Regions from separate parts of the Agrobacterium larrymoorei genome, predicted to be linked through region 1. Evidence: riboswitches for the same ligand, from Rfam matches in the RefSeq annotation. Region 1 holds a riboswitch; each other region holds the start of a gene.
What was found. A riboswitch is a leader RNA that binds a small molecule or an ion and turns the genes downstream of it on or off. The one in region 1 is predicted to bind cobalamin.
Positions count from the first base shown of each region.

Region 2: it holds a riboswitch for cobalamin, as region 1 does, so the genes downstream of both, CFBP5473_RS11205 (CbtB domain-containing protein) here and CFBP5473_RS18865 (ABC transporter substrate-binding protein) in region 1, are expected to answer to the same signal.
Region 3: it holds a riboswitch for cobalamin, as region 1 does, so the genes downstream of both, bluB (5,6-dimethylbenzimidazole synthase) here and CFBP5473_RS18865 (ABC transporter substrate-binding protein) in region 1, are expected to answer to the same signal.
Region 4: it holds a riboswitch for cobalamin, as region 1 does, so the genes downstream of both, nrdH (glutaredoxin-like protein NrdH) here and CFBP5473_RS18865 (ABC transporter substrate-binding protein) in region 1, are expected to answer to the same signal.

Region 1 covers NZ_CP039692.1:982,939-988,281, forward strand. Annotated here, with positions in the region: gene CFBP5473_RS18855 (ABC transporter ATP-binding protein) at 1-140, opposite strand, end outside; gene CFBP5473_RS18860 (FecCD family ABC transporter permease) at 137-1,156, opposite strand; gene CFBP5473_RS18865 (ABC transporter substrate-binding protein) at 1,161-2,186, opposite strand; cobalamin riboswitch at 2,382-2,601, opposite strand; gene CFBP5473_RS18870 (glucose/quinate/shikimate family membrane-bound PQQ-dependent dehydrogenase) at 2,740-5,079, opposite strand; gene CFBP5473_RS18875 (TerC family protein) at 5,223-5,343, opposite strand, start outside.
Region 2 covers NZ_CP039691.1:2,310,652-2,315,994, reverse strand. Annotated here, with positions in the region: gene CFBP5473_RS11210 (methyl-accepting chemotaxis protein) at 212-2,116, shown strand; cobalamin riboswitch at 2,219-2,433, shown strand; gene CFBP5473_RS11205 (CbtB domain-containing protein) at 2,578-2,760, shown strand; gene CFBP5473_RS11200 (CbtA family protein) at 2,775-3,482, shown strand; gene CFBP5473_RS11195 (hypothetical protein) at 3,484-3,807, shown strand; gene CFBP5473_RS11190 (type 1 glutamine amidotransferase family protein) at 3,804-4,376, opposite strand; gene CFBP5473_RS11185 (GNAT family N-acetyltransferase) at 4,404-4,892, opposite strand; gene CFBP5473_RS25340 (class I SAM-dependent methyltransferase) at 5,177-5,343, shown strand, end outside.
Region 3 covers NZ_CP039691.1:1,796,670-1,802,012, forward strand. Annotated here, with positions in the region: gene CFBP5473_RS08555 (NADP-dependent malic enzyme) at 1-1,433, shown strand, start outside; gene CFBP5473_RS08560 (DUF2865 domain-containing protein) at 1,615-2,739, shown strand; gene bluB (5,6-dimethylbenzimidazole synthase) at 2,741-3,421, opposite strand; cobalamin riboswitch at 3,532-3,711, opposite strand; gene CFBP5473_RS08570 (TolB family protein) at 3,744-4,574, opposite strand; gene CFBP5473_RS08575 (NAD+ synthase) at 4,611-5,343, opposite strand, start outside.
Region 4 covers NZ_CP039692.1:58,945-64,287, reverse strand. Annotated here, with positions in the region: gene CFBP5473_RS14670 (TonB-dependent siderophore receptor) at 129-2,315, shown strand; cobalamin riboswitch at 2,460-2,679, shown strand; gene nrdH (glutaredoxin-like protein NrdH) at 2,924-3,148, shown strand; gene nrdI (class Ib ribonucleoside-diphosphate reductase assembly flavoprotein NrdI) at 3,158-3,571, shown strand; gene nrdE (class 1b ribonucleoside-diphosphate reductase subunit alpha) at 3,541-5,343, shown strand, end outside.

The sequences.
Region 1 (5,343 bases):
ATGGACATCAGGCTGGTCTTGCCAGACCCGTTCGGGCCGACGATGCCAAGAAACTCACCCTCGGACAGATCGAGGCTGACATTTCTGACGATTTCCACGCCTCCTGCCGACCAGCTGAGATTTTTTGCTGAAAGCATCACGCCGCCCTCCGCCGCTGGGAGAGGATGAGCGCGAAAGCAGGGGCGCCAAACAGCGCGGTTATGACCCCGATGGGCAGCACCTGCCCCGCAATAATCGTGCGCGAAAGAATGTCCGCCGCAATCATGAAGATGGCGCCGATGATCGCAGCAGCGGGAAGCAAACGCCCGTGGCGAACACCGACGACGAGGCGCGCGGCGTGCGGAATGACCAGACCGATAAAGCCGATGGACCCGACGATGCTGACCATGACAGCTGTCATCAGCGCCGAGATACCCGTCAGCACCACATAGACGCGCCGGACCGGAATGCCGAGCGACGCGGCGGATTCAGCGCCGAAGGTGAAGGCGTCCAAAGCGCGGGCATGCCAGAGACAGACGACAAGGCCAAGGATCGCAACCGGCAGCGCCAGCGAGACATCCGGCCAGCGGACGCCGGAAAGATTGCCGAGCAGCCAGAACATGATACCGCGTGCCTGTTCCGCATTGGCCGACTTGGTGACGATGAAGGACGTCAGCGCGTTGAACAGCTGCGACCCCGCAACGCCTGCCAGAATGATCGCGCTATTGCCGCTTCCGGCCCGCAGCGCCAGCAATGTGACGAGGGCGAAGGCAACAAGTGCGCCCAGAAAAGCACCGAGCGGCATGGTAAGCATGCCCGCGCCGAAACCAAGAATGGCAACACCGACTGCGCCCGTCGAAGCTCCAGCGGAAATGCCCAGAATATAAGGATCTGCCAGCGGATTGCGCAGCAGCGATTGCAGCACGACGCCAGAAAGCGCCAGGGCCGCCCCGCAACAGGCGGCAACCACGGCCCGGCTTAACCGGTAGTTCCAGACGATACCCTCATCGATGGCGTCCAGCGGATAACCCGCATGCCACAGGCGGTTGGCCACCGTTTTGGCGACGACATCCATGGGAATGGATGTCTCGCCAATCGATGCGCCAAGCCACAGCGCCAGCAAGAGGCACCCGGCCGCAATGGCGGCGGCACGGGCATAGATTAAAGGAACCGACATCGGCTTACTTCGTCAGGCCGAGCTGAACGACCTGATCCGCCAGCACTTCGATGCCTTCGATCGTGCGGATCGTCGGATTCATGGCCTGCGCATCCATCACCACGATGTGGTTCTGTTTGACGGCGGGCATCAGGCTAGCAACTGGATCCTCTTTCAGAAATTTCTGTTTCACGGCAGCGTCGTCAGCCGGATAGCGGCGACGGTCCATTTTGCCAGCAACGATGATGGTCGGCTGCGACTTCGCAATGGTTTCCCAGCCCACGGTCGGCCATTCCTCATCGCTGTCGATGACGTTTTTGATACCAAGCGCCGACATGATGTAGCCCGGCGCACCATTCTTGCCCGCGACATAGGGATCGATATCCAGTTCGGCGCTGGAGAACCAGAAGACGGCGGACAGCTTGCCATCGACCGAGGCAATCTTTTGCCTTGCTGCTTCTTCGCGGGATTTCAGATCGGCAATCAGCTTCTCGCCGCGATCCTGCACATTGAAGATTTGCGCAAGTTCGGAGATTTCCTGATAGATCTGGTCCATCGTAAATACGGAGTGACGCACGCCATCACCACCGCCGGAATTGTCCTTGCCCGTGCAATCCGAAGGGGACGTATAGACCGGAATGCCAAGTTCCTCAAACTGCTCCGGCTTGGCCACCACGCCTTCCGAACCGACATGCCACTGGAACTGCGCAGTTACCAGATCGGGCTTCTCGGCAAGCACGCTTTCGAAGCTCGGATCATTATCCGCCAATCGCGTTACCTTGGCATTGGCCTCCTCATAGCCTTTGATGACCGGGCCGATCCAGACGGCGGTTCCCACCACCTTGTCTGCCAGCCCGAGCATATAGAGGATTTCCGTCGTGCTCTGGCCGATGGAGACCGTGCGCTCTGGAGCGTGGGTAAAGGTTACGTCCCTTCCACAATTCTTCAGCGTCAATGGATAGCTGGTTTCCGCAGCCTGCGCGGATGTAGCTGCCATCGAAAGTGCAGCCATGGCTGCTGCAAAGATGGCGCGGCTTAAGTTAATTGTCATGTTCCGATAGTCCCCGAAATCGCCAGCTGCGCGTTACAGCGCAAAGCCGTCATGTGAAGGTGAATGAACATCCATTCCGCAGCCACACGCGAAGGACCGTTTTGAAACCGGAAAAAGAGCAGATTGAATATGGCGCCGGGTGGCGCAAACAACGATCATGACGTCTCCTGTTCAGGGCATCCCCGCCCGTGACATTGGAATGAACTCTCGACGGCAGGTCTCCTGGCTCACGGATGATCGTCTTGCCCGCCTTCCCACGATTATTCGCAGTGGCCTGACGCAAGTATGCGTCACGAGTGCTCGACAATCCGCTTACAGTTGCGGGGGCAGCCACGGCATTGAAGCAATGCCTCTCACCGTGTTCCCTATTATTCCTTGCGATCTCTCGCTTGGAACCGTCGCGGACCAGATAGAACTATTTGGCTTCCGCCGTCAAGCACCGATTTGTAATGTTATTACATATCAAACACAATAAACTTATCATTCTGAAAATAAAGAAAATGGCCGGAGAATCCGGCCATTTCTGAAATATTCAAATGAACGTCGTCAGCGTTCAAGGAAGCTTGTAGGCAATCACGTAATCGCCCGGCTTCGTGCCGACGGACCCGTGCCCGCCAGCGACTATGACGACATATTGTTTTCCGTCATCGAGCGCATAGGTCATGGGCGTTGCTTGCCCACCTGCCGGCAGTCTGGCCTCCCAAAGCTGCTTGCCGCTCGTCAGATCATAGGCACGAAGGTAATCGTCTACTGCCGCGCCAAGGAAGGCCACGCCGCCCTTGGTGATCATCGGGCCGCCGATCCCGGGAACACCGACCTTGAAGGGAAGCGGTAGCGGTGTCATGTCGCGGACCGTGCCGTTCTTATGCTTGTAGGCAATCTTGCCGGTTCTGAGATCGGCACCCGCCACATAGCCCCATGGCGGCGCCTGGCATGGAATGCCGATGGGGCTGAGGAACGGACCCATCAATACGCCGTATGGCGCGCCGTCGTTACGGTTCAGACCCTGCTCGCTACCCTTTTCATCCTGTCCCTTCTGGGGAATTTGGGCGCGTGGAACGAGCTGCGAGGTGAAGGCCAGATAGGTCGGCATGCCGAACATGACCTGACGTTCAGGATCTACCGCAACGCTACCCCAGTTGAAGGTACCGAAGTTACCCGGGTAAACGAGAGTGCCATTCAGCGATGGCGGCGTGTAACGGCCTTTATAGTTCAGTTGATGGAACTTGATGCGGCAAGCCAGCTGGTCGAACATGGAGACGCCCCACATGTTCTTTTCCTGAAGCGGCTCCGGCTTGAAGCTCAAGGCAGAGGTCGGCTGCGTCGGCGCGCTGAAGTCTTCAGGGATGGCGCCACTTGGAGCAGGCTCTTCCGTCACGGCCAGGATAGGATCGCCGTTCCGCCGGTCCAGCACATAGATATCGCCCTGCTTCGTCGGGCCAACGAGTGCCGGCACGGTCTGGCCATCCGGCTTGGTGATGTCCAGCAGGACAGGCTGTGCCGGTACGTCCATATCCCAAAGGTCGTGATGGACGAATTGCTTCACCCAGCGATCCTGCCCGGTATTCACATCCAGAGCTACGATGGACGAGGAATATTTCTCTACATTCTCGCTCCGACCCATGCCGAGCTGGTCAGGAACTTGATTTCCCAGAGGGATGTAGACGAGCCCAAGCGCTTCATCGACACTAAAAACGGACCAGCTGTTGGGAGAGTTGGTCGTATAGGTCTGACCCGGCTGAAGCGGTTGGGTCTGGGTAGGGTTTCCGGAATCCCAGTTCCACAGCAGTTCGCCGCTGTTCACATCGAAGGCGCGGATGACACCGGACTGTTCCTGGGTGGAGTAGTTGTCATTGACGGCACCGCCGATAATGATCTTGTTGCCGACGATGGCTGGCGGAGAGGTGGAGTAGTAATAGCCAGCAGGATTGTACTGCATGCCGACTTCGAGATGCAGCGTCCCCTGATCCGCGAAAGAGGTGCAGACCTGACCCGTTCCGGCGTCGAGCGCAATCAGACGTGCGTCGGAGGTTGGAAGATAGACGCGGGCAGCGCATTGCGAACCCGCCTGGGCGGTGGGCTCGGCGTAATAGGTAACACCGCGGCATGTCTGGTGCTGACGGTCGGGATTGAGACCCACATTCGGATCGTATTTCCACTTTTCCTTGCCAGTCGCCGCATCCACGGCGATAGCCCAGTTATGCGGCGTGCAGAGGTACAGCGTGTTACCGACCTTCAGCGGCGTGACCTGATAGGTCGTCTCGCCCACATCTTGCGGCAGCTTCACGTCGCCGGTCTGATAGCGCCATGCCTCTTTCAGCTCACCGACATTTTCAGTGTTGATCTGCGTCAGCGGAGAATAGCGCTGGCCGTAAGACGTGCGGCCATATTGGTGCCATTCATTATCCGGCACCGGGTTGCCATAGGATGGGGAATTGTTGACTATCTCGGTGGGTAGATTGCCCTCCTGATCATGCGGGTCCTGCGTCATTGCGAAGGCTGCGACACCGATGGACGCAATGACGACTGCCAGAAGCGGAACGGCGTTCGCGCCATACCGGATGCCGGTGGGGCTGACGAAGCCGAGGGGCTTTCTGATCCATGGCATCAACAACCAGATACCGATGACGATGATCAGGCCACCGCGTGGCCCAAGCTGCCACCAGTCGAAACCCACTTCCCAGACAGCCCAGCCAAGCGTGGCGAGCACGAACAGCGCATAGAAATGCAGCGCTGCCTTGTTTCTCTTGAAAAGAAGAATTGCGGTGACGACGAAAGCGAGACCCGCAAGAACATAATAAAAGCTTCCACCCAGCATGACGAGCTGAGAGCCAAAGCCAAAAATCGCCAGTCCGATCAACGTCAGGACGACGGCGGTAAACGTAATTGCCATAATGAGGCCCCCGATGGATTCCCGACCGAACAAACAGCCTTGGCCTCAAAAAAGTTCCAAAAAAAACGTATTTTAGCGATCTGCGGCGGTATGCGGGCACCGGTATGGAGGCAGCCTGACAGGGGCTGCCTCCGGTATTTTTATCAGGCCGCATCCTGTGTCTGGCGAATACGAACCTTGTCGATGTTGCGGCCATCGAGCGCCACCACCTCGAAAATCAGCGCGCCATAGGCGACCGTCGCGCCCTCTTCCGGAAGATGGCCG
Region 2 (5,343 bases), on a different replicon from region 1:
TTTGGAGTATTGAGCAGGAAAACTACATTTTTATATTATATTAATTTATGCTTTAAAACTATATTAGATAATTTTTACTTTGTTTACTTGTTATGGCTAATAAAGGTTTGCCTCATGACGAGAGCCCACGCACGACCGGAACCTTAGGACAGCTTCAGTCCGGCAGGCGTCTTCTGCAACGTGCCTTCCGTTAGACCCAGGGATTTCTCCCATGAAACGTCCGAATATAAAAACCTTGCTGATTTCCATTTTAGTCGTGATTGCGGGTGCGTGCGCCATCTTTGGCTATATCGCATTGACGGGCCTGTCGCGTACGAACGAAGCAACGAAAGAAATTGCCACCAACTGGTTGCCCAGCATCAGAACGGCCAATGCCATAAACACCGCCGCGGGCGATTTTCGTATCGCCGAGGGCGCGCACGTCATGTCGACGGACGCGAAAGAAATGCAGAGTGCGGAAAGCGATATCGGCATCGCCGATCGCAAAATCGAAGAACTGCGTGAGACATATCAGCGTCTGATTTCTTCCGATGAAGAACGCAAGCTTTACGCTACTTTCTCAGATCAGTGGAAAAGCTACAAGGCGCTGCATGACAAGCTGATGGTGCTTTCACGCGCCAACAACACCGAAGAAGCATCGGCTTTCTACAAAACACAGATGCGCAGTGTTTATGATGCCGTCGGCACTCAGCTCGATCAGATCATCGCGCTCAACAATTCCGGCTCTGATTCCAGCTACGCCTTGAGTGCCGCTGCTTACGACACGACTTTCACCATTGCCACGTTGACGCTTGGCTTTGTGGCGCTGATCGTCGTTGCGTCCGTTGGCTTCGTTCTGCAGGGCGTAACAAAGCCCATCAGTCAAATCACCGGCTCGATGAAGCGGCTTGCCGAGGGCGATGCGGCTTCCGCCATTCCCTATTCTGGCCGCGCTGACGAGATTGGCGAAATGGCTGGCGCGGTTGAAATCTTCCGTCAGGCAGCACTCACCAACAGGCGCCTGGAAACGGAGGCCGAGGAAAACCGTAACCGTGCCGAAGCCGACCGGATTGCAACGCAGGAAAAAGCAGAGGCCGACGCGGCAGAACGCTTGCGCATTGCCACATCCGGCCTTGCTGCCGGGCTGAAGCGGCTTGCGGAAGGGGATCTCGCCTTCCAGCTCAACGAAGCTTTCGCACCGGATTTCGAAGCGTTGCGGCATGATTTCAACCAGTCCGTCCGCCAGCTTGGGGATACGCTGAAGGACATCTCGCAGTCGATTTCAACGATGGACGATGGCACGCGGGAAATTGCAGCCGGTGCGGACGATTTGTCCCGCCGGACCGAACAGCAGGCCGCCTCGCTGGAAGAAACCGCAGCGGCTCTCGACCAGATCGTTGCCAATGTCAGCAATTCCTCCAAACGCACGGAAGAAGCGCGAAGCGTTACGAGCCAGGCCAACAGCTCTGCTGTCAAGTCCGCACAGGTCGTTTCACAGGCAGAAGAAGCGATGCGCAAGATCGAGCAGTCTTCGCAGCAGATTTCCAATATCATCGGCGTCATAGATGAGATTGCCTTCCAGACCAACTTGCTGGCGCTGAACGCTGGCGTGGAAGCCGCCCGTGCTGGTGAGGCTGGAAAAGGCTTTGCTGTCGTGGCACAGGAAGTGCGGGAACTCGCTCAGCGTTCCGCTCAGGCAGCCAAGGAAATCAAAAGCTTGATCCAGAACTCCTCTACCGAGGTGGAAAGCGGCGTGCGGTTGGTGCGCGATACTGGCGATGCCCTGAAGACCATCGGTGCCTTTATCGTTGAAGTGAACGGCCATATGGAATCCATCGCCATTTCGGCGCGGGAGCAATCCACAGGGCTTGTGGAAATCAACACCGCCGTCAACGCCATGGACCAGACGACCCAGCAGAATGCAGCCATGGTGGAACAATCCACCGCCGCCTCCAGCACCCTTGCGCAGGAGGCTGCAAAGCTTCGCTCCCTGGTAGAACGGTTCCAGTTGGAAGACGGGGGCACGGGCCGGGCTTCGGCACAGGCCTCTGCCCTGCGCCAAACGGCTGCTGCCATGTCTCGCCCTCAACCAGCCGCATCGCTGAAGACCGCCAATAGTGGCTGGCAATCCTTCTGATGGTTGAGCGTTTCCATTCAATGTGGAAACGCTCACGTTACGCCTGATACCGAAAATCGGGTCAAGCGTGATGACGAGAATTGACTCTCCACAACCACTGCCTGATAACAGACGTGTGATGGTCTTTCCGGGTTCGCCCGGAAAGTGAAAAGGGAATACGATAGGAGCGAGCATTCGCTCTCATTCGTGGCTGCCCCCGCAACTGTGAGCGGAGAGCCTGAAAACAATGACCACTGATCCGGCAAACCCGGATCGGGAAGGTGTTTTCAAGGTGACGACCCGTGAGCCAGGAGACCTGCCATCGCTGTAAGTGTCGTCAATGCCGGCGGGGTGTCCGGAAGAGCACGGTTGGCAGGTCGGCTCTATCCGCCCTGAGAACCCTGTTTATCTTTTCCCCGTGGTGAATGTTGAAAGCGCGCGCGCTGCGCCATGCAGGCCGCCGCTCAAAGGAGAGGGTCACTATGTCTATCCATCAAAATACGGCCTCAAGCGCCATTTCCACCAGCACATCCAAGATATTGCAGGGCTTAAGCGCTATTGCGCTTGGCCTGTTCATCGTCGGTTTCGTTGGCTTCTCGCATGTGGAAGCCATGCACAATGCGGCGCATGATACGCGCCACGCCAACGCCTTCCCGTGCCATTGAGGGGGAGGGGAACCATGCCGTTTTTCAGAAACATCGTCTTTACTGCCGTGCTTGTCGGGCTGATTGCGGGCCTTGCGACGAGCGCCATGCAGGCCATCGGCACCACACCGCTCATCCTTCAGGCGGAAACATTCGAGAGCGCCGGTGGTGATGCCGGGCACACCCATGCGGCTGGCACGCCCGCGGACCACCACCATGACGAGGAAGCCTGGGCACCTGCCGATGGTTTCGAGCGTAACGCCTATACGATTGCCGCCAACGTCTTGACCGCAATCGGTTATGCGCTGGTGCTGACCGGGCTGATCTCGCTGCGCGGTGCGCAGGGCGGCTGGCGCGAAGGGCTGTTCTGGGGGCTTTCCGGCTTTGCAGCCGTGATGCTGGCACCCATGATCGGCCTTCCGCCTGAATTGCCGGGCAGCCCGGCTGCCGATCTCAACGCCCGTCAAATCTGGTGGCTCGCAACCGTTGCAGCAACGGCAGGCGGCATCGCGCTGCTTGCCTTCCGGCGCACGGAGCCATGGGCCATCCTGCTTGCGGTCCTGCTCATCGTCGCGCCGCACATCGTCGGCGCACCCCTGCCGCCTGAGGGGGAACATGCGCTGGCGCCCCTGCCGCTCGAACGCCGCTTCGTCGTCGTCGCAACGGTTACCAGCTTCGTCTTCTGGCTGATCCTCGGTTCGCTCAGCGGTCTGTTCCTCAAGCGCTTCGAATTGGTCAAGTGAAATGATAGAGGGCGAGGGGAGCGCAGCCGAGTGGAGCGATGAGCTCGATTGTCTGCGTTTCCCCGTCCCCGGCCATGGCGCAGCCTGCGCCATGCACCGCCTGGCCTTCAAGGCGCTTCTGCCGGAAACGCCGTCGAAAGAGCGTTGCCTGGATTATTTTCATGGAAATCAAGCATCATTCCTCGCTGCTGCGCGCAGCAAGATCGACCTGATGAACATCCCAAAGAACCACAGCCTGCACATCAACAGCCGTGATGTGCGGCGAGCCAGTTCGGCAGAAAGCGCGAAAGGACCAGCGCGCCGCTGCCGTGTTCTGGATCGTTAAGGCTTGAGATGCTCGGCGGAAAACACCGAAATCTCCGCTTCGGCTTCCGGCCCCCACAGGTCCAGCGCCTTCAGGACTTCGGCAGCAAACGTGACCGGAGAATTCCCCGGCGCGGTAACGATACCCTTGTCGCTGACGGCCTGTGGCTGGTCGCGATAAAGCCCGGCACCCTCGTACATCTCGTATCGCTGATGCGAGGCGAGCGAGTTGCCGGTATGTGCCGCATGGTTCAGGACGCCCGTTCCCGCAAGCGCGCTCGCCGCCGCACAAATACCCGCCACAACGCGGTCCTGCGCGCGAAACCGATGGACCAGATCGGTAAAATCGGGCGCAGCACCTTTTTCCCAGCTCAATCCGCCGGGAATGACGAGCGCATCGATATCGTCGGGGTCGAGCGCTTCATAGGCCGTGTCCGGCATCACCTTCAGCCCACCCATGGACGTCAAGGGCTTGCCATCGGGCGATGCAGTGACGATCTCCACGCCCAGATAACCGCGTGCGGCGGCAGCCAGCAGAGCGGGCTCCCAGTCGGCAAATTCCTCTGTCAGCGCTATGGCGATACGCGTCATGTCATCCTCCGAACGTCTGTGCGTGTCTCAGGAAAGCGCCTGCATGAAGCGCATGCCGGTGACCGGGCGCGGTACGAAATCCATGTTTTCGTAGAACTTATGTGCGGCGAAATTGCCGGTGGCAGCACCAACGGACAGGAAATCACAGCCGCAACGCTTCGCCACGTCACGCGCACGGGAAACCAGATGCTGGCCAGTGCCGTGGCCGCGATGCCCATCCCGCACGAAGAGGTGATGCAGTTCCATACCGCGACGACCTTCCTGCGCACGGTAGAGCGGCACGAGGATCGCGTAGCCGATCAACTCGCCATCGGCTTCTGCAACAAGTGCTGTGATCCAGGGGATTTGCGCGAAGAGATCACGCTCCAGCTTTTCCGGCGTAATCGCCGCCGCATCACCATGATGAGCCGCCAAAAGCGTGATCATCTCGTTGAGTTCAGGCAGATCGGTCTTGCGCGCACCACGAATGGTCACGACGGGCGGTCTCGGTAAGGTCAGAAGGCTGTCTTCGGTCATTTCTGCGGTCCTTCGGGTTCTGGTCTTTTGCCGTCAGGACGTTTGAAAACAACAAAGCCGCCTGACGGCGGCTTGTTGACAAACTGATCTGTCGAGCCGCCCTTAAAGGAAGGCCCAAAAATACGTGCAGGAAATGGGTGCGCGTTCGTTGATCATGCGAGAGTGATGCGCTCGAATCGTAATCGTGTCAAGGCCGGATTTCTGGTTTGCACCAATTGCGGTTTTTGTGCCTATTTTACGTTTGTGTAATTGCGTCGGATATGGATTGGGAGGGGCTAACGCTAATGAACGATACTACCTTGAAATTTTACGAGGCAAACTCCGAGAAATATACGGCCGACAAAAATGCTCCCAATCCTAGATTGTTTACTTTTCTCAAACAGTGCAAACTAAATGGTAGGGTGCTCGAATTGGGTACAGGTCGTGGCGTTGATGCTGCAGTAATCATCAA
Region 3 (5,343 bases), on a different replicon from region 1:
TTCTGGCGCTTGCCAACCCAACGCCTGAGATCATGCCGGAAGTGGCCCGCGCCGCCCGCCCGGATGCGATGATCTGCACCGGTCGTTCGGACTTCCCGAACCAGGTGAACAACGTTCTCTGCTTCCCTTATATCTTCCGCGGTGCGCTGGATTGCGGCGCAACCAGCATCAACGAAGAAATGAAGATGGCTGCCGTTCAGGCGATTGCGGAACTGGCGCGCGAAGAAGTGTCCGAAGTCGCGGCCAGAGCCTATAGCGGCGATACCCCGGTCTTCGGCCCGAATTACCTCATCCCCTCGCCCTTCGATCCGCGCCTCATTCTGCGCATCGCGCCAGCCGTTGCCCGTGCTGCTGCGGCAAGCGGTGTGGCCGCGCGTCCGATCACGGATTTCGATGCCTATCTCGACCAGCTGAACCGCTTCGTCTGGCGCTCCGGCTTCATCATGAAGCCGATCTTCAACATGGCGAAGACGGCTGAAAAGAAGCGGATCATCTTTGCAGAAGGCGAAGACGAGCGCGTGCTGCGCGCAGCACAGGTTCTGCTGGAAGAAGGCACCGGCATCCCGATCCTCATCGGTCGTCCGCAGATCATCGAAACGCGCCTGAAGCGCTTCGGCCTGCGCATTCGCCCGCATACGGATTTTGCCGTGGTGAACCCGGAAGACGATCCGCGTTACCGTGAATATGTGGACGATTACTTCGCGCTGGTTGGCCGTGCCGGTATCAACCCGGAAGCCGCCCGTACAATCGTTCGTACCAACACCACCGTCATCGGTGCGCTTTCCGTCAAGCGCGGAGAAGCGGATGCGCTGATCTGCGGTCTGGAAGGACGTTTCGACCGCCACCTGCGCGATGTAAACCAGATCATCGGCAAGCGCGAAGGCTCGCAGTCGTTTGCGGGCCTCAGCCTGCTCATCACGCAGCGCGGCGCGCTGTTCCTGACCGATACATTCGTCAATTACGAGCCGACCTCGGAAGAAGTTGCCGAAATGGCGATCCTTGCTGCCAAGGAAATCAAGCGCTTCGGCATCACGCCGAAGATTGCGCTGGCCAGCCATTCGAATTTCGGCTCGCGCGATTCCGAAAGCGCTCGCAAGATGCGCCGGGCGCTTCAAATCGTGCGTAATGCCGCGCCGGAACTCGAAATCGATGGTGAAATGCAGGGTGGTTCTGCGCTGTCGGAAATTCTGCGCAAGCGCGCCATGCCGAACAGCGCGCTGTCTGGTGAAGCCAACCTTCTGGTCTTCCCGAACCTCGATGCGGCCAATATCTCGCTCGGCGTCGTTCGCACCATGACGGAAGGTCTGCATGTCGGCCCGATCCTGCTCGGTACGGCTCTGCCCGCGCACATCCTGTCGCCCACCGTCACCTCGCGTGGCGTGGTCAACATGGCGGCGCTGGCCGTGGTGCAGGCGTCCCAGCCTTCCGAATAAGCCCATCGCCGTGTTCGGCGCTTGCGTAATTTCGGATTAACGCAATTTTGAACTGGCTGTTGCCGCAATGCGGCACGGCCCTATGCTATCCTGAACTTATAAACGCCATTCGCGTTTGTGATTAATGTTCACTCAGAGGATAGAGCCGCATGTGGCAGGCTTGCAGAAACGGATCGGACCATTGACCCCGCGCCGCAGCCTAATGATCGGTTCGATAATCGCTGTTCTTCTGGCTGCGCCGATTTCCGCGCAGGCCAACAATATTTGCGATTCCCTCCGGGCCGAGCTTCGCCAGCCCAGCACCGTCATCGGCAACACGGCGCAGGTTCGCCAGTTCGCCAGTGCGCTTACGCAGCAGAATATCATCGTGCGCCGGATCAAGAACGATCTTCGCCGCTATGGCTGCTCCTCAGGCAGTATCGTCGTTTACGGCAATCCCAATGCGCAGCTCTGCGGCGAAATCGGTGATGCACTGGCGCAGGCCGAGGCAGAGCGTGACATGATCGCCGAAGACCGTGACCGGATGCTGGCCATGCAGCGCAACAACCAGTCGGACGATCACCGGGAAAGGATCATGGCGGCGCTGGATGCCGAAGGCTGCTTCGATGAAGGCTCCCCGGATTATGCATCCGCCGATCCTTATCGAAACCCGGAAACGCGCGGCTACACCGACCCATTCAACGACCCGAGACCAGAAGAACGGGGCGATTATTCACCGACACCGGATATGCCGATGCAGGGCGGTTTGAGAACGCTGTGCGTGCGAACCTGCGACGGCGCTTTCTTCCCGATTTCTTCCAATGCCACACCGCTGGATTTCCGCGCGCAGGCAGCGCAATGCGCGCGCATGTGTCCGGGTACCGAAACGGAACTCTTCTACCACGCCATGGAGGGACAGGAGAGTTCGGACATGGTTTCGGCAAAAACCGGCAAGCCCTACACGTCCATGCCGACGGCTTTCGCCTATCGCAATGGCTCTGCCACCAACCGGTCCTCCTCATGCAGCTGCAACATGGCCGCTTACCATGATGAAATGAAGACGCAGGAACAGCAGGCCAGCGCACCGCAATCCACGCCCTATTCCGGCATCACGCAAATTCCATCACCGCAAGGTGACAAGGCTTCCAAGCCGCCGGAAACGAAGACGGAAGCCAAGGCGGAGCCGGTGCCTGACCGGGAATACGACCCGAAGAGCAGCCACGTCCGCGTTGTCGGGCCGCAATTCCTGCCTGAAGAGACCAGCCGGATCGATCTTAAGAATCCGGCTTTGAAAGGCACGCAGCCGCAGCAGGATCAGGCGCAGTAATCTAGCGACACCCTGTTTCGCCCCAGCGACCATTGAAAAGCAGCTCGTCCAGCGGCAGACGCTGTCGCCAGCCTTTTACCGCCAGCTCCGGCTCGGCATAAAGCTGCTCGACGCGCCCGATGCAAAGCCATGCAACGATTTCGATGTGCTGCGGAATGCCGAGTATTCTGCGAATATCCGCATCGTGAAAAATGCTGACCCAGCCCACGCCGATGCCCTCCGCCCGCGCGGCGAGCCAAAGATTTTGCACGGCACAGACGGTGGAATAAACATCCATGCGCGGATTATGGGTTCGCCCCAGCACCACGTCACCACCGCGCGTGGGATCACAGGTCACGCAAATCGACAGCGGCGCCTTGCGAATGCCTTCCAGCTTCAGGCTTCGATAAAGCGCCTGTTTTTCATCGGAAAACATGGCGCTGGCCTCGTCATTGGCACGAGAGAAGGCACGCCAGACCTCCTCTTTCGTTGCCGCATCGCTGACCAGTGTGAAATTCCACGGCTGCATGAAGCCAACCGAGGGTGCTGCGTGCGCAGCTTCGAGCAGCCTGCGAACCAACACATCCGGCAAAGGATCGGGCAAAAACTGGTCCCTTACATCGCGTCGCGTCTCGATGGCGTGGTAAACCGCAGCCTTGTCGTCATCGGAAAATTCACAAACCGGCACCAGCTTGTGCCGCATAGCATCAGACCGCATCGTCAATCCCCAACAATGCCGAGAAAGCTCCTTGCCATGCCTCGTAAGAGCACCAGGCAAACAGCATTTCTCAAAACCTTCCGCCGTCCACGCGGGTCGGTCTATCTCGTCAGGCCGGTCTTCTGACTTGGCTTCATCTGCCCGCTGCCGCCTTCCCGAAAACTCAGTGGCTCATGGCAACAGGCATCCGCCTCACAGCGTTGGGCACGTCGCGGTCTCTCACCGCATTCCCGATTCTCCCGCTAGAAGCAGGCACCTGACGGGGAAGCTATGGGGAAATTTACGCAATGGCGCAAGCGCCGCTGCATCATTCGGCAGGGAAATACCGGACATAAGCAAACTCATCACCATACGGTGACCAGTTGGGAGAATTCATCGTGCCCTGCCCGCCGAACAGATCGAACAGCGTTTCAACATTGCTCCCATCCGGGTCCATCAACCGCACACGCACATCGAGATCGCGAGGGTGATCGAAAACGTCGCTGTCATAGGAAATGAAGACCACCTTGTCTCCTTTCGGAGACGGATGAGGAAACCAGTCACCATACGCACTGTCGGTGATCCGCTCTACGTCGGAGCCGTCCGGCCTGACCCGCCAAATCTGCATCTGCCCCGTGCGGCTGGAATTGAAATAGATCCACGCGCCATCCGGCGAATAATCCGGCCCGTCATTCCGGCCTTCGCCATGCGTGAGCAGCGTCTCGGTGCCGGTCTCGACATCCATGGCGTAGATATCGAAAACCTGATCGCGGATACCGCAATAGGCAAAGCTTTTGCCATCCGGCGCCCAGCCATGCCAATAGGATGGCAGGTTTTTCGTCATCAATCGTGGAGCGCCGCCGGACGACGGCAGAAGATAAATCGCGCTTTTGCCGAACTCAACCTTATCCGAAATCGCATAGAGCGAACCATCCGGCGAAATACCGTGATCATTGTTGCACTCGGTCGCAAAGCCGGTATCGACTTTCTCGGCTTTCGTGTCTCCATCCAGCGACAGCCGATAAAGCAGGCCACCGCTGTTCAACAACAGATATCGCCCATCCGGCGACCAATTGGGCGCTTCGAACAGTGCACTCGTTTGCCAAACGACCCGGTTCTGGCGCGTGCGGATGTCATAGATCTCGATGGAACTGCGCATTCTTCCTCCCTGCACACGCCAGTCGAATACCCGCGATCACCTGTCGCGGAAGCGATTGGTGATCGGGTAGCGCCGGTCGCGACCGAAATTCTTCTTGGTGATCTTCACGCCCGGCGCGGACTGGCGGCGCTTGTATTCCGCAAGATAAAGCAGATGCTCGATACGGTGGACCGTCGCGACATCGTGGCCGCGGGCAACGATCTCATCCACCGACATTTCCTGCTCCACGAGGCATTCCAGAATATCGTCCAGCACCGGATAAGGCGGTAGCGAATCCTGGTCGGTCTGGTTCGGACGCAGTTCTGCCGAAGGTGCCTTGGAGAGGATGTTTTCGGGAATGACCTCACCGGAAGGTCCCAAAGTATCCGGCGGCACATGCGCGTTGCGCCATCTGGAAATGGCGTAGACCTGCATCTTGTAGAGGTCTTTGATCGGATTGAAGCCGCCATTCATGTCGCCATAAAGCGTGGCGTAACCTACCGACATCTCGGACTTGTTGCCGGTCGTAACCACCATGGAGCCGAACTTGTTGGAAACGGCCATGAGGATCGTGCCGCGCGCGCGGCTCTGAAGATTTTCCTCGGTGATGCCTTCTTCCGTCCCCTCGAACAGATCGGCCAGCGCTGACATGAAACCGTCCACGGGTTCGGCAATCGGCACGATATCGTAGCGGCAACCCAGCGCCTTGGCGCAATCTGCCGCGTCTTTCAGCGATTCCTCCGAAGTATAGCGATACGGCAGCATGATGCAGCGCACACGCTCCTCGCCC
Region 4 (5,343 bases), 920 kb from region 1:
CAGGCCGTCTTTCGGTCCCATTATTTCGAACTGAAATAGGACATCTTTTGGATTTTAAAGTTGACTACTACATTCATGAAAATCATGAAGCCCTCGTGAGAGATTGATTTTGCATTCATGGGGACTGAATGAGCATGGGATTCGACAGAAGCGAGATGCAGGTGGCATTGGTTGCGCTTGCGGTGGCAGGAAGCCTGAGTGCGACGCAGGCGATGGCGCAGGAGAGTGCTGCGATCAAGAAGTCCGCCCGTCAGTCCGAGCAAAATCAAACCACTAATACGGAAACGTCCACCGTTCTCGCGCCCATCGTCGTCAATGGTTCAGGTGCTGTGGATGGCTATCAGCCAAGGTCCACCAGCACGGCCACGCGCACCGATACTCCGTTGATCGATATTCCCCAGGCGGTCAATGTCGTTACCCATGAGGTTCTGGAAGACCAGAATGCCAACAATCTTGATGAGGCGCTGGGCAATATCAGCGGCGTCACTCAGACCAACACCCTGGGCGGAACGCAGGACTCCGTTATTCGTCGTGGGTTCGGTGACAACAGAGACGGCTCTATTCTGACTAACGGATTGAAAACGGCTATCCCGCGTTCGTTCAATGCCATGACGGATCGCGTCGAAGTCCTGAAAGGTCCATCCTCCACCCTCTATGGCATTCTCGATCCCGGCGGCATGGTCAACGTTGTGACGAAGAGGCCGGAAGATACGTTTTCAGGCGAAGTCTATGGCAACCTTTCAAGCTTTGGCGGCGGCACGACAGGCGTTGATGTTACCGGCCCAATCGAAAGCACGGACCTCTCCTATCGCCTGATCGGTGAATATAAGGATGTCGACTACTGGCGCAACTTCGGAGAAACGAAGCATTGGCTGCTCTCTCCGTCCCTGAAATGGACCGGCGAAGATACTGAGATTACCGCGACCTACATGCATGAGGATTACAGCGTGCCTTTCGACCGTGGGACGATCTTCGACACCACCACGGGCCGCGCCGTGAATGTGAACCGCAAGATCCGCTTCGACGAGCCCTATAATATCACAGATGGAAAGTCCGACCTCTTCCAAGTTGAGATCGACCATGAGCTTTCGGATAACTGGAAGCTCGGAATCGATTACAGCTATAGCCGCAATGTCTATTCAGACAATCAGGCGCGTGTAACAGGTTATAACGCCGTCACCGGCGTGGTTACGAGAAGAGCGGACGCGACAAATTATTCCACCATATACAACCACGCGCTGCGTGCCGATCTGACCGGAGATGTCGAGATAGGTGGAATGCAGCATGATCTGCTGATAGGCGCATCCTACGATTACAGTGATACGTTGCGCACGGATATGCTTCGTTGCGGAAACAATACAAATTTCAATATGTATAATCCGGTCTACGGCAACCTGCCTGAGTGCACGACTGTTTCCGCATCCGACAGCGACCAGACTGAAAAACTATCCACGGCGTCCGTTTACGTGCAGGATTCCGTTCACCTCAATGACCAATGGATCGTTGTCGGTGGCCTGCGATATCAATATTACGATCTGCTGGCAGGCAAAGGACGACCGTTTAAGGACAACACCGATAGCTTTGGTGATGCTCTCGTTCCCAATGCTGGAATCGTCTACAAGCTCACCTCGGATGTCTCGCTCTACTTGAACGCTGCCAAAACATTCAGGCCACAGTCTTCCATTGCAAGCGCATATGGCAATCTGAAACCGGAAGAGGGGATTTCCTATGAGATCGGCTCGAAATTCGAGCTTCCCGCCGGACTGACTGCTAACGTCGCCCTTTACAGTTCAGATAAGGAAAACGTCGCATACAATGCAATTGAAGGTAGTGCGACTGTCCTCAAAACGGCTGGGCTTGTCCGCGCTCGCGGTATCGAAATGGATGTCGCAGGGTCGCTGACATCCGATATCGATATCATCGCAAGCTACGCCTATACGGATGCAGAGGTCAAAGAGGGGGAGAACGCTGGCAAACGCCCCGTCAACGTAGCTCGCCACACTGGTTCATTGTCATTGGCGTATGACATGGGTGAAATTGGCTCATCTGGTAATACGCTAAAAATTGGCGCCGGTATCCGCGCGGTTGGCGACAGAGCCGGGATCAACGACAACTCATACGATCTGCCAGGCTACGCAGTTGTTGATGCTTTCGCCGCCTATACCTTTGCACTAGAACGGCCGATTACCCTCCAGCTCAATCTTAAAAATATTCTCGATCGAACCTATTATACCTCTTCGATCGGAAGCACAGCCTTCGGAAACCAGATCGGAGAGCCTTTCAATGCGACGTTGACAGCGCGGCTAAAGTTTTAGAAGGACGTCAACTGGTCAGAGACCAGATCCGTCGGTTCATATCACTGTTGATTGCACTGAGAGCGGATACGGTTCCCATAACTTTATTCTCATCGATTTTGTCAGCAGTGTATCATATCCATTGACTGAAATTTCATTTCGCATACTATATCTAGTGTTCGAGGTTCTTCCGATTCGCGTCGGGAGCTAAGACGGGAATACGGTGCGTGATGTCCATTCTGGACAAACCAATGCCGGAGCTGCCCCCGCAACTGTAAGCGGCGAGCATCCTCTCAAACTGCCACTGATGCCGAAAGGTCTTGGGAAGGCGAGACGGATGCAGCGACCCGCAAGCCAGGAGACCTGCCTCAAACGAATACGTCCACGGGCGGGGTGTCCGACGGTCGCGTTTGCGTGCGGGATGATCCTGCGCGTGCCGCTTCCCCTGATCCCCGCATCAACCACTTCGGGGTGAAGTCAATGTCGCGTCATTCTAGTCAGTATCCGCGTGAATAACGGGCGGTAACGCCCGTCGCCGATTTCGGCTGCCATACATTCCTGAATTTCCGCACGGGCGTTCATCACGCCCGATCAATATCGCACGCCTACTAAATCTCACGAGGATCATCATGACAGTTACCGTTTACAGCAAGCCAGCCTGCGTCCAGTGCACAGCCACCACCCGCGCTCTTGATCGTCAGGGCATCAATTACACCGTCGTGGATGTTTCCGAAAACATCGCTGCGTATGATCTGGTTCAGGGACTTGGCTATCGTCAGGTTCCTGTCGTGGTTGCTGGCGAGACCCATTGGGCAGGCTTTCGTCCGGATATGATCAGCACTCTTGCGGCCTGAGCCAGAGCAATGGGCCAGATCGTCTATTTCTCCAGCCGGTCGGAAAATACCCATCGCTTTGTGGCACGACTGGGGATGAGTGCGCGGCGCATTCCTCTCAGTTCTTCCGAAAGCCTTCAGGTCGAAACCCCCTATGTTCTGATCCTTCCCACCTACAGCGGCGAAGGCGGAAAAGGGGCCGTTCCAAAGCAGGTGATCCGCTTCCTCAATGATGCGGAAAACCGCGCAAACATCCGTGGCGTGATCGCTGCGGGCAACAGCAATTTCGGGGCGAGCTACGGGATCGCCGGCGACGTCATCTCCCAGAAATGCCAGGTGCCTTACCTCTACAGGTTCGAACTTCTCGGCACTGAGGACGACGTCGCGAACGTCAAACACGGATTGGAACGATTTTGGACGCGACCACTTTCGAAAAGCCTTTGAAGACATCGGAATCCGAACTGGATTTCCATGCCCTCAACGCGATGCTGAACCTCTATGACGAGCAAGGCAAAATCCAGCTCGACAAGGACCGCCTGGCGGCAAAGCAGTATTTTCTGCAGCACGTCAACCAGAATACGGTGTTCTTCCATAACCTGCGCGAGAAGCTCGACTACCTCGTCACGGAGGGGTACTACGAGCGTGAGGTTCTGGACCAATATTCCTTCAATTTCGTTCGGGATTTGTTTGACGCCGCCTACGCCCGGAAATTCCGGTTTCCGACCTTCCTCGGCGCTTTCAAATACTACACTAGCTACACGCTGAAGACCTTCGACGGCAAACGCTATCTGGAACGCTACGAAGACCGTGTCTGCATGGTTGCCCTGACGCTGGCCCAGGGAAGCGAAACGCTCGCGCTGGCCCTCATGGATGAGATCATCTCCGGTCGTTTCCAGCCCGCGACACCGACGTTCCTCAATGCCGGGAAGAAGCAGCGCGGCGAGCTCGTCTCTTGCTTCCTGCTGCGCATGGAAGACAACATGGAGTCGATTGCCCGCGGCATTAACTCCGCCCTTCAGCTTTCCAAGCGTGGCGGTGGTGTTGCGCTTTCGCTGACGAATATCCGCGAGGCGGGTGCGCCGATCAAGCAAATCGAGAACCAGTCATCCGGCATCATTCCCGTGATGAAGCTGCTTGAAGACAGCTTTTCCTACGCCAACCAGCTTGGTGCGCGTCAGGGTGCAGGTGCCGTCTACCTCAACGCCCATCATCCCGACATCATGCGCTTCCTGGATACCAAGCGGGAGAACGCCGACGAGAAGATCAGGATCAAGACGCTGTCGCTTGGCGTTGTCGTGCCCGACATCACCTTCGAACTGGCGAAGAACAACGAGGACATGTACCTGTTCTCGCCCTACGACATCGAGCGCGTCTATGGCGTCCCGTTCACTGAGATTTCCGTGACCGAAAAGTACCGGGAGATGGTCGCGGATTCCCGGATCAAGAAGAAGAAGATCAAGGCCCGCGACTTCTTCCAGGTGATCGCCGAGATACAGTTCGAGAGCGGCTATCCCTACATCATGTTCGAGGACACGGTGAACCGGGCGAACCCGATTGCAGGACGCGTTTCCATGAGCAATCTCTGCTCGGAAATCCTGCAGGTCAGCGATGCCAGCGAATATAACGACGACCTGTCCTATAAGGTCATGGGCAAGGACATCTCCTGCAATCTCGGCTCGCTGAACATTGCCGCGACGATGGACAGCGCCGATTTCGGCAAGACGATCGAGACCTCGATCCGGGCACTGACGGCCGTGTCGGACATGAGCCATATCTCTTCCGTGCCATCGGTCGAAAAAGGCAATGACGATAGCCACGCCATCGGTCTCGGCCAGATGAACCTGCATGGCTATCTCGCCCGTGAACGCATCTTCTATGGCTCGGAAGAAGGCATCGATTTCACCAACATTTATTTCTATACGGTGACCTACCACGCCATCCGCGCCTCGAACCGGATTGCCGCCGAGCGAGGCGTCAGCTTCAAAGGATTCGAGAAGTCGAAATATGCCTCCGGCGAGTATTTCGACAAATACACCGAAAAGGAATGGCTACCGGCCACAGAACGCGTCCGCGAACTGTTCGTGACGGCAGGCATCGCGATCCCCATGCAGGCCGATTGGCTGGCGCTGAAGCAGGCCGTTATGACCTCGGGCCTTTATAACCAGAACCTGCAGGCCGTGCCACCGACGGGCTCGATCTCCTACATCAATCACTCG